2 regions of the Bacillus sp. LH1 genome follow, and region 1 is predicted to be linked to the other one. Evidence: riboswitches for the same ligand, from Rfam matches in the RefSeq annotation. Region 1 holds a riboswitch; the other holds the start of a gene.

Region 1 (4,571 bases):
AGTTATAAAAAGAGCCGGCATACACCAGCCCTTTTCAGCAATTATTCTTTTACAGGAACAACTGCCCCTTTATATTCTTTATTAATGAAGTTTTCAATTTCTTTAGAATGCAATACTTCTACAAGAGCTTTAATCTCTTTCTTATCTTTATCACCTTTACGAACAGCTACTATGTTTGCGTATGGTGAATCATTTCCTTCAATTGCAATTGCATCTTTTTCCGGATTTAACTTTGCATCAATTGCATAGTTAGAGTTAATTAAAACAGCGTCGCCTTCTTTATTGTTATACACTTGTGGCAATAAACCAGGCTCGATATCCGTTTTGAATTTTAGATTTTTCGGATTATCTGCAATATCTTTTGGAGTTGCTTTAACTGGATCTATTCCGTCTTTAATTTTTAAAATACCTTCTTTTTGTAAAATTGCTAAACCACGTCCATGGTCAGCAACTGAATTACTCATAATAATTGTCGCTCCGTCCGGAAGCTCTTTTAAGCTCTTATACTTTTGAGAGTACACACCAATTGGTTCTAAATGAATTTTTCCTGCTACTTCAAAGTCATATTTTTTATCTTTAATTTCTTTTTCTAAATACGGAATGTGCTGGAAGTAGTTTGCATCTAAATCCTTATCCGCCAACGATTTATTTGGTAATACGTAGTCTTGGAATTTTTTAATTTCTAACTCAATTCCTTTTTTCTCAAGTAACGGTTTTGCCTTTTCTAAAATAACAGCGTGCGGTACGTTAGAAGCACCCACAACAAGTTTCTTTTCATCTTTATCTTTCCCGCCACAAGCAGCTAATCCAAAAATTGAAGTTGAAATAAGTGCCGTAAGTAACAATTTTTTCATTTGAAACATCCTCCCGTTTTTCATTATCGTTTATCTATTCGAGTCGTTAAACTATCACCAATCCACTGAATTAAAAATACAACTAGTAATACACAAATTGTCGCAACGATTGTTACATCGTTATTCCCTCTTTGGAATCCTTCTAAGTAAGCAAGTGTTCCAAGGCCACCAGCACCAACAACTCCTGCCATTGCTGTATAGCCTACTAAAGCAATTGTCGTAACCGTAATACCAGATACTAATGCTGGTAACGATTCTGGAATTAACACTTTCAAAATAATTGTGCTTGTTTTTGCTCCCATTGCTTTTGAAGCTTCAATTACACCTTTATCAATTTCGCGAAGTGCGATTTCAACCATTCTCGCGTAGAATGGTGCTGCTCCAATAATTAAAGCCGGCAAAGCTGCACTTGCTCCAAGAATTGTTCCAAGAATAATCTTTGTGAATGGGATTAATAAAATAATTAAAATGATGAATGGTATAGAACGGAATATATTTACGAATGCTCCAATCACCGTATTAATTGATTTGTTTTCCCATAAATTATCTTTTGCTGTCATGAAGAGTAACAATCCTAAAATGAGTCCTAAAACAAATGTCGCAAGAGCTGCGATTGCCGTCATATATAACGTTTCACCAGTTGCTTCTAACATTTGATTCCAATCAACATTTGCAAGTAACTTATCCATGTGCAATCACCTCCAGCTCTACTTGATCTTGATGAATTCCTTCTATTGCTTGCTGGATCGCTGTTTCCTCACCATTTAAATGAACGACTAAACTACCGTAAGAACCGTTATTCGTTTGTGCGATATTTCCTTGCAAAATGCTAACTTCTATGTCACTGCGTTGCATCAATCGTTGAAGCACTGGTCTTTCTACAGCCTCACCGATAAACTGCAAACGAATTACTTTTCCATCTGGATATTTTTCAATTAAACTTTCAATCGTTTCATTTGTATCTTCAGAATCCGTTAACTGCTTTACAAATCGTTTCGTAATATCTTGCTTCGGATTACGGAATACATCAAGTACTGGGCCTGTTTCTACAATCTTTCCTTTCTCCATTACCGCAACACGATTACAAATCTTTCGAATTACGTGCATCTCATGTGTAATGAGTACAATTGTTAAACCAAGGCGCTTATTAATGTCTAATAGTAAATCCAAAATTTGATCTGTCGTTTCCGGATCAAGAGCTGACGTTGCTTCGTCACATAAAAGCACTTGTGGATTATTAGCTAATGCTCTTGCAATCCCGACGCGTTGCTTTTGTCCCCCGCTCAGCTGAGATGGGTACGCGTCTCCTCTTCCTTCTAATCCAACAAGATGAATTAATTCATCAACACGTTTTCTTCTCTTCGCTTTATCAACACCTGCAATTTCAAGTGGAAACTCTATATTTTCACGTACTGTTCGTGACCAAAGTAAGTTGAAGTGCTGAAAAATCATTCCAATTTCTTGTCTTGCCTTACGAAGTTCGCTTCCTGTAATTGCTGAAATGACACGATTTGCAATTGTAATTTGGCCAGAAGTTGGTTTCTCCAACTGATTGAACAATCTAATTAAAGAACTTTTTCCAGCGCCACTATATCCGATAACACCAAATATTTCACCTTTATCTATTTTTAAATTGGCGTTATCTACAGCAGTGACATCACCGCTTTTCGCCTTATATATTTTCCTTACATTCTCTAATAGAATCATGATGTTCACCCCTTTTTTGTTTAGGTCGACTCCGCAATTTTTTATTTTTAATGCGTGTAGTCCACTATTATCATTACTTTTATTATTTGAATGTCCTCCACATTCAAACAATAAAAAAACCTTTCTGCTTTAGAGAAGCAGAAAGGTTTTTATGCGTATATAACAACATTATCCCTCTCTCTCATCTCTCAAAGCATTTGCTTTGCAGGAATTGGCACCATTTCAACATAAGTTGACGGTTGCCGGGCTTCACAGGGCACAGTCCCTCCACCTCTCTTGATAAGAGAAATCAGATTCAATTTTCGTCTGATTTGAAATTTATGAAATTGTCTATATTTTATGACTTGAATTGTATCAATATACACTCACCATGTCAACAGAAATTTTCGCAAAAAATGAAACTTCAGAATTTTAAGCACCTACTGACATCGGTTTACATATATGAAACATCGATTCCACTAATAACATCGTTCGGTACGTTCCCGAATATTGTACACGTCCATCATTCATTAGCATTTGCAATCGTACATTTCCATTCACCAATTGTTCTATATCCTTTTCATCTAAGCAAATGATTTGTTCCGTTCCTCTTTCCTCATGTACCAACTCTATATAATCTCTTGAAATTTGTAACGAACAACTTTCATCTCCAAAGCGAAAATTAACAGTTTTTTCTTCTTGTCTTAAAAGCGGTTCTAAATGATATTGACCATTAGCGTAATTTACAAATGATTGAAGCAAAGAATATAATCTCACCCTAAATCACATCCTTCATATCACTTTCTATTACATACCATTCCCTCTCACTAAAGAGCAATCCTGTTATTTTCGCTCGACAAATACTGTATCCATCCTGCATCTCGACATATTTCCCAAGAAATATGTCGAGGCGGCAAAATTTTTGCCGCCTACTTTAATTCCGTATATAAATATTCAACCGAATGAAATGCGTATATCTTCTTCATCAGTGTCCCATTTTCAAAAACAAGTAAACAAGGTACACTTTCAATCCCATACTCTTTTGCTAAATGCGGAGCATAATTTAAATCTAACATCCCAATTTTCAAATCTTCAATTGTCATCTCAACCACTGTTAACATCTTTTTTGCTAATTGGCATGTTCCACACATTGGAGTATATACATATAATACTGTTTTTTCTTCGTTCTCTATTAGGGCTGTAGCTTCGGCTCCTGTCCAATCAATCACTTCTATCATTCCTTACCGTAAATATTCTGTATAAACGTCAATGTCGGCTCCCCATAATACATTTGCTAAGTGTGTAGATGGCGCAGTTGCCACTTCTCGGTACGAGCGATCAATATAGATATGCTCGGCTTGCGGGAATTCTTTTCGAAATTGTTTCCTTAACTTTTCTCCAGCATCATCAGCATCCACTAGCACATACACTTCCTTATCAAAAAACTGATCAACGAGCTCATCCATTTTCGACAAACCAATTGTACCATTTGTACAAACAATTTCCACCGGTTCACGAATAATAGATTCAATCTTTCTTCTATCTGATGTACCTTCTACAATAATGACTTTTTCTACATAAATCATATGTCATCACCCGATCACCATATACTATACAACCTTGAACTTAGTATATAGTATATTCGTTATTTTCATGTTGTTTCCTGTTTATTTTTGCAAAAGAAAAGCGCAAGCGGCTCGTTTAGATTGTGAGGGGGATGGAGCTTCTGACGTAAAGGCGCTTTTGGCCTTGTAGGAAGAAGCGAAGCCACCGAACAATCTAGCCGCTGGAGCTGGATCATAAAGAAAAGCGGAACCGACTGTTTAGCCCTGTTGGCTAAGGTTCTTTCGCACAGAAGACGCTTTTTGTCTTCTCGTGCGGAAGGTTCTTAGACATGAAGGGCTAGGAGGTGGAGCTGGACAATGAAAAGCGCAAGCGGCTCGTTTAGATTGTGAAGACTTATGAAACCTTACCAAAAAACAGTTTTTCTCATAATAGCTTATTTATTTACATATAACTTGAATTTCATTA
Region 2 (4,571 bases), 1.9 Mb from region 1:
AATTAAAATGATCGTTGTGCCAATTGTTGTAGCAAGTATTGTTGTTGGGGTTGCTGGTGTTGGCGATGTTAAAAAATTAGGTCGACTAGGCGGAAAAACAATTATTTACTTTGAAATCATTACAACAATTGCAATTATTGTCGGTCTATTAATAGCGAATATTTTCCAACCAGGAAAAGGCGTAAATATGGAGCAGTTAACAAAGACAGATATTTCGAAATATACACATACGACAGAGCAAGTACAAAGTCATTCATTTGCAGATACATTTGTAAATATTGTTCCAACGAACATTATGAAGTCGTTAGCTGACGGAGATATGCTAGCTATTATCTTCTTCTCTGTACTATTTGGTTTAGGTGTAGCAGCAATTGGTGAAAGAGGAAGACCAGTTCTTCAATTTTTCCAAGGTGTGGCTGACGCAATGTTTTACGTAACAAACCAAGTTATGAAATTTGCACCATTTGGTGTATTTGCACTAATTGGTGTTACAGTTTCTACATTTGGTCTTGCTTCATTAATTCCATTAGGGAAATTACTAATTGTCGTATATGGAGCAATGATCTTCTTCGTCGTAGTTGTCTTAGGACTTACAGCGAAAATATTTGGAATTAACATTTTCCAATTCTTTAAGATTTTAAAAGACGAGCTGATCTTAGCGTATTCTACAGCAAGCTCAGAAACAGTTTTACCAAAAATCATGGAGAAAATGGAGAAATTCGGTTGTCCGAAAGCAATTACATCTTTCGTTATTCCGACTGGTTATTCATTTAACTTAGATGGATCAACTTTATATCAAGCAATTGCGGCTATTTTCTTGGCGCAAATGTACGGTATTGATTTATCTATTACACAACAAATTACATTATTACTTGTATTAATGGTTACATCAAAAGGTATCGCAGGTGTACCGGGCGTATCATTCGTTGTATTATTAGCGACACTTGGTACAGTAGGTATTCCACCTGAAGGCTTAGCGTTCATTGCTGGTATTGACCGTATTTTAGATATGGCTCGTACAGCAGTTAACGTTGTAGGAAACTCTTTAGCAGCTGTAGTTATGTCTAAGTGGGAAGGTCAATATGACGCTGAAAAAGGACAAGCTTATTTAAAAGAGATTTCTGAAAAGGGTCAAGCGGCTTAATTATAATATGAACAAGCTCTCACATAATATGTGGGAGCTTTTCTGTATATAGAAGAGGAGCAGACATAATGAAACGAAAATATGGTGACGGTTCTTCGTGGAAGAGACTAATAGAAAAGAGTTATACGGTTAAGCAAGTGGAAGAGGGAATGCTCGGAATACTGGATATAAAAAAGGTGAGAGAGCCTAGTTGTAAAGAATATGATGGTGAAGAACTTTGTATTGCAGCAGATCAGTATACGTGGATTCAATATTTCATAGACGGGAAAAACTTTGCGATTACCGCTATGTTAGATGATCAGAAAAAATTAGTGCAATATTATATCGATGTGGCGAAAGAATATAAAATAGACGATCGTGGTTTACCGTATTTTGATGATTTATATTTAGATGTAGTATTATTATCTAGCGGTAAGGTGTATGTATTAGATGAAGAGGAGCTAGAGGATGCTTATAAAAGTGGTGATGTCACGAAGGAAGAGTATGAGCTAGCATGGCACACTACGAAATGGATATTAGCAACAATAAAAAATAGTGAATTTTATTGGATTTCAATATTGGAAGAAGAAATCGAAAAGTTAAAATGATTGTTGTATTCAAATTTTTGTATAATTACCAAAAAAATCTATACAAAAAATAATTGACTTTTGTTTTGTAAGCGAGTAAAGTTAGGGAAGAAATTATTATTAAAAAATAAATATGAAACCTTCTTATAAAGAGAGGCGGAGGGACTGGCCCTACGATGCCTCGGCAGCGGACTCGATTTCAGAGTGCTGTGCCAAATCCAGCAAGCGTGTGCTTGAAAGATGAGAAGAGTGTTTCTTATAGATGTATAAGACCTCTTCTCATCGGAAGAGGTCTTTTGTTATTCATTAGAAAAAGGTTGAAACTAGGGAGAGATGGTACTTTGAAAGAAACGAGAGGAAATGGTTTAGCTTTATTACCACTTGGAATATTTTTGGCGCTATTTATTGGTTCTGGAATTATTACAGGTGATTTCTATAAATTGCCGATACTTGTAGCGATTTCAATTGCTGTAGGAGTCGCTTTAGTGATGAATCGTAAAGAAAGTTTTAATGTGAAAGTAGAGCGGTTCGCTAAAGGTGCAGGAAATCCGGATATTATGATTATGGTATTAATTTTTGTGCTTGCAGGTGCGTTTTCTGAAACTGCTAAAGGAATGGGCGGAGTAGACTCAACTGTTAATTTAGCGTTAACTATTTTACCGCCAGGATTTATCGTAGCTGGAATCTTTGTTATTGGTGCATTTATTTCATTAGCGATGGGAACTTCAATGGGAACAATTGCAGCATTAGCGCCGATTGCTGTAGGTATTAGTGGTCAAACTGATATCTCAATTGCGCTTGCAATGGCTACTGTTGTTGGCGGAGCGATGTTTGGTGATAATTTATCATTTATTTCAGATACAACAATCGCAGCTGTTCGTTCACAAGGAACAGAAATGAAAGATAAGTTTAAAACGAACTTTTTAATTGTGTTACCAGCGGCTATTATTACAATTGTACTATTAGTAATAGTTACTTCAGGAAGTGACACGCAGATTAAAGCACATAGCTTTGATTGGATAAAGATTTTACCGTACGCAGGAGTACTTATTACAGCGCTACTTGGCTGGAATGTACTTATTGTATTAACTGGTGGAACTGTACTATCTGGTGTTATCGGCCTTATAGATGGAAGTTACACGTTAGAAAGTTTCTTTAAAAGTGTAACGACTGGAATGGGCGGTATGATGGAGTTAGTATTACTTGCTATATTAATTGGCGGTATGGTTGAATTAATCCAATATAATGGTGGTATTCAATATTTAATGAATGTATTAACACGTAATATTCGTTCGAAAAAAGGAGCGGAATTTGGTATTGCTGGTTTAGTGAGTATGACGAATATGTGTACAGCGAATAATACGATTTCAATTATCTTTACAGGCCCGCTTGCAAAAAATATTGCAGATCAATATGAAATAGATCCTCGTAAATCAGCGAGTGTATTAGATCTTTTCTCATGTTGTGTGCAAGGATTAATTCCGTACGGTGCCCAAATGTTAACGGCAGCAGGATTTGCAGCGTTATCTCCGGTTGAATTGTTGCCATATGCATTTTATCCAATCTTAGTTGGAGTATGTGGGATTGTTTCTATTTTAATTGGGTTTCCAAGGTTTTCGAAAGTAGCTGAGAAAAAAGAGTATCATAAAACAGCTTAATTTAATATGAATGTTAGTAATTAAAAAACGTGCAGAGAATAGACTCTGCACGTTTTTTTGCGTAAAGGGCTGAATATGACTCGGTCTTAAGTCTGAGTTAAAAACGGTTCTTAAGCTCGTTATGGAAAGATGAAAAAATAGTTAAGATAAGAGTATCAAATCGAAGGGAGGCAAGCACAAGATGAAACAATTTCTAGCGTTTATCGCAGCCGGTATTTTGGCTTTAATTGCTCTTGGTAGTCTTGCTGGTATTGTAGGATTCGCAATCGGAGCAGGAGTTGTATATTGGAGCTATAAATCATTTGTGCGAGCTAAATCATTTTTTGGAAAGTTAGCTTGGGGTATTGTTGGTTTAATCGGTTTATCCATTGCACTTTCTCATTCGCCAGCATTAATCGGTATCGCTGCTTTAGTGGTTTTATACTACGGATACCGTGAGTGGAAAAAAGAAAAAGATGTAGTTGTTGAATCTGCTCCAGAAAGTTCTAAACCATATAGTAACTTTGAAGATGAGTGGAACAAATTAATGAAAAACTAAAACAATAAATCAAATTATAAATAAAGTAGAAGAGAGGAAGATTTATAATGAAACAATCTTTATTCGGACGTGTACGCGATGCAATTTTAGCTGATTTTCATAACGTGTTAGATGAGAAGGAAAGAAAAAATCCAATTGCGATGTTAAACCAATATTTACGTGATAGTGAGCGTGAAATAACAAAAATTGAGAAGTTAATTGAGCGTCATAAAACATTAAAATCTAATTTTGCTCGTGAGCTTGAGCAAGCACGTTATTTCGTTAATAAAAGATCAAAGCAAGCTATCATTGCTCAAGAAGCAGACGAATTACAATTGCACGAACGTGCGTTAGAAGAGGTAGCTTATTATGAAGGGCAAGTAACTCGATTAGAAGAAATGTATGCAGGTGTTGTAGAGCAAATTGATGAGTTAGAGCGTCGTCTTTCTGAAATGAAAAATAAATTAAAAGAAATGCACGCAAAGCGCATGGAACTAATGGCACGTGAAAATATGGCACATGCAAATCGTCGTATGAATACTGCGATGCATAAAATGGATGAAAATAATCCGTTCTTACGATTTGAAGAGATTGAAGATCATATTCGTGACTTAGAAACTCGTATGAATGAAGAGCATGAGCGTGACACGTTTGATATGAAAATTGCAAAACTTGAGCGTGAAATG

The links. A riboswitch is a leader RNA that binds a small molecule or an ion and turns the genes downstream of it on or off. The one in region 1 is predicted to bind S-adenosylmethionine.
Region 2: it holds a riboswitch for S-adenosylmethionine, as region 1 does, so the genes downstream of both, ACX9TM_RS07615 (Na+/H+ antiporter NhaC family protein) here and ACX9TM_RS25285 (methionine ABC transporter ATP-binding protein) in region 1, are expected to answer to the same signal.

Annotation. Positions count from the first base shown of each region.
Region 1 is NZ_CM175007.1:4,865,485-4,870,055, forward strand. It holds gene metQ (methionine ABC transporter substrate-binding lipoprotein MetQ) at 42-854, opposite strand; gene ACX9TM_RS25280 (methionine ABC transporter permease) at 878-1,543, opposite strand; gene ACX9TM_RS25285 (methionine ABC transporter ATP-binding protein) at 1,536-2,561, opposite strand; SAM riboswitch class I at 2,740-2,847, opposite strand; gene ACX9TM_RS25290 (hypothetical protein) at 2,973-3,317, opposite strand; gene ACX9TM_RS25295 (thioredoxin family protein) at 3,470-3,778, opposite strand; gene ACX9TM_RS25300 (toprim domain-containing protein) at 3,782-4,126, opposite strand.
Region 2 is NZ_CM175007.1:1,441,624-1,446,194, forward strand. It holds gene gltP (glutamate/aspartate:proton symporter GltP) at 1-1,144, shown strand, start outside; gene ACX9TM_RS07610 (ribonuclease FAU-1 family protein) at 1,213-1,731, shown strand; SAM riboswitch class I at 1,852-1,957, shown strand; gene ACX9TM_RS07615 (Na+/H+ antiporter NhaC family protein) at 2,052-3,368, shown strand; gene ACX9TM_RS07620 (lmo0954 family membrane protein) at 3,550-3,906, shown strand; gene ACX9TM_RS07625 (PspA/IM30 family protein) at 3,954-4,571, shown strand, end outside.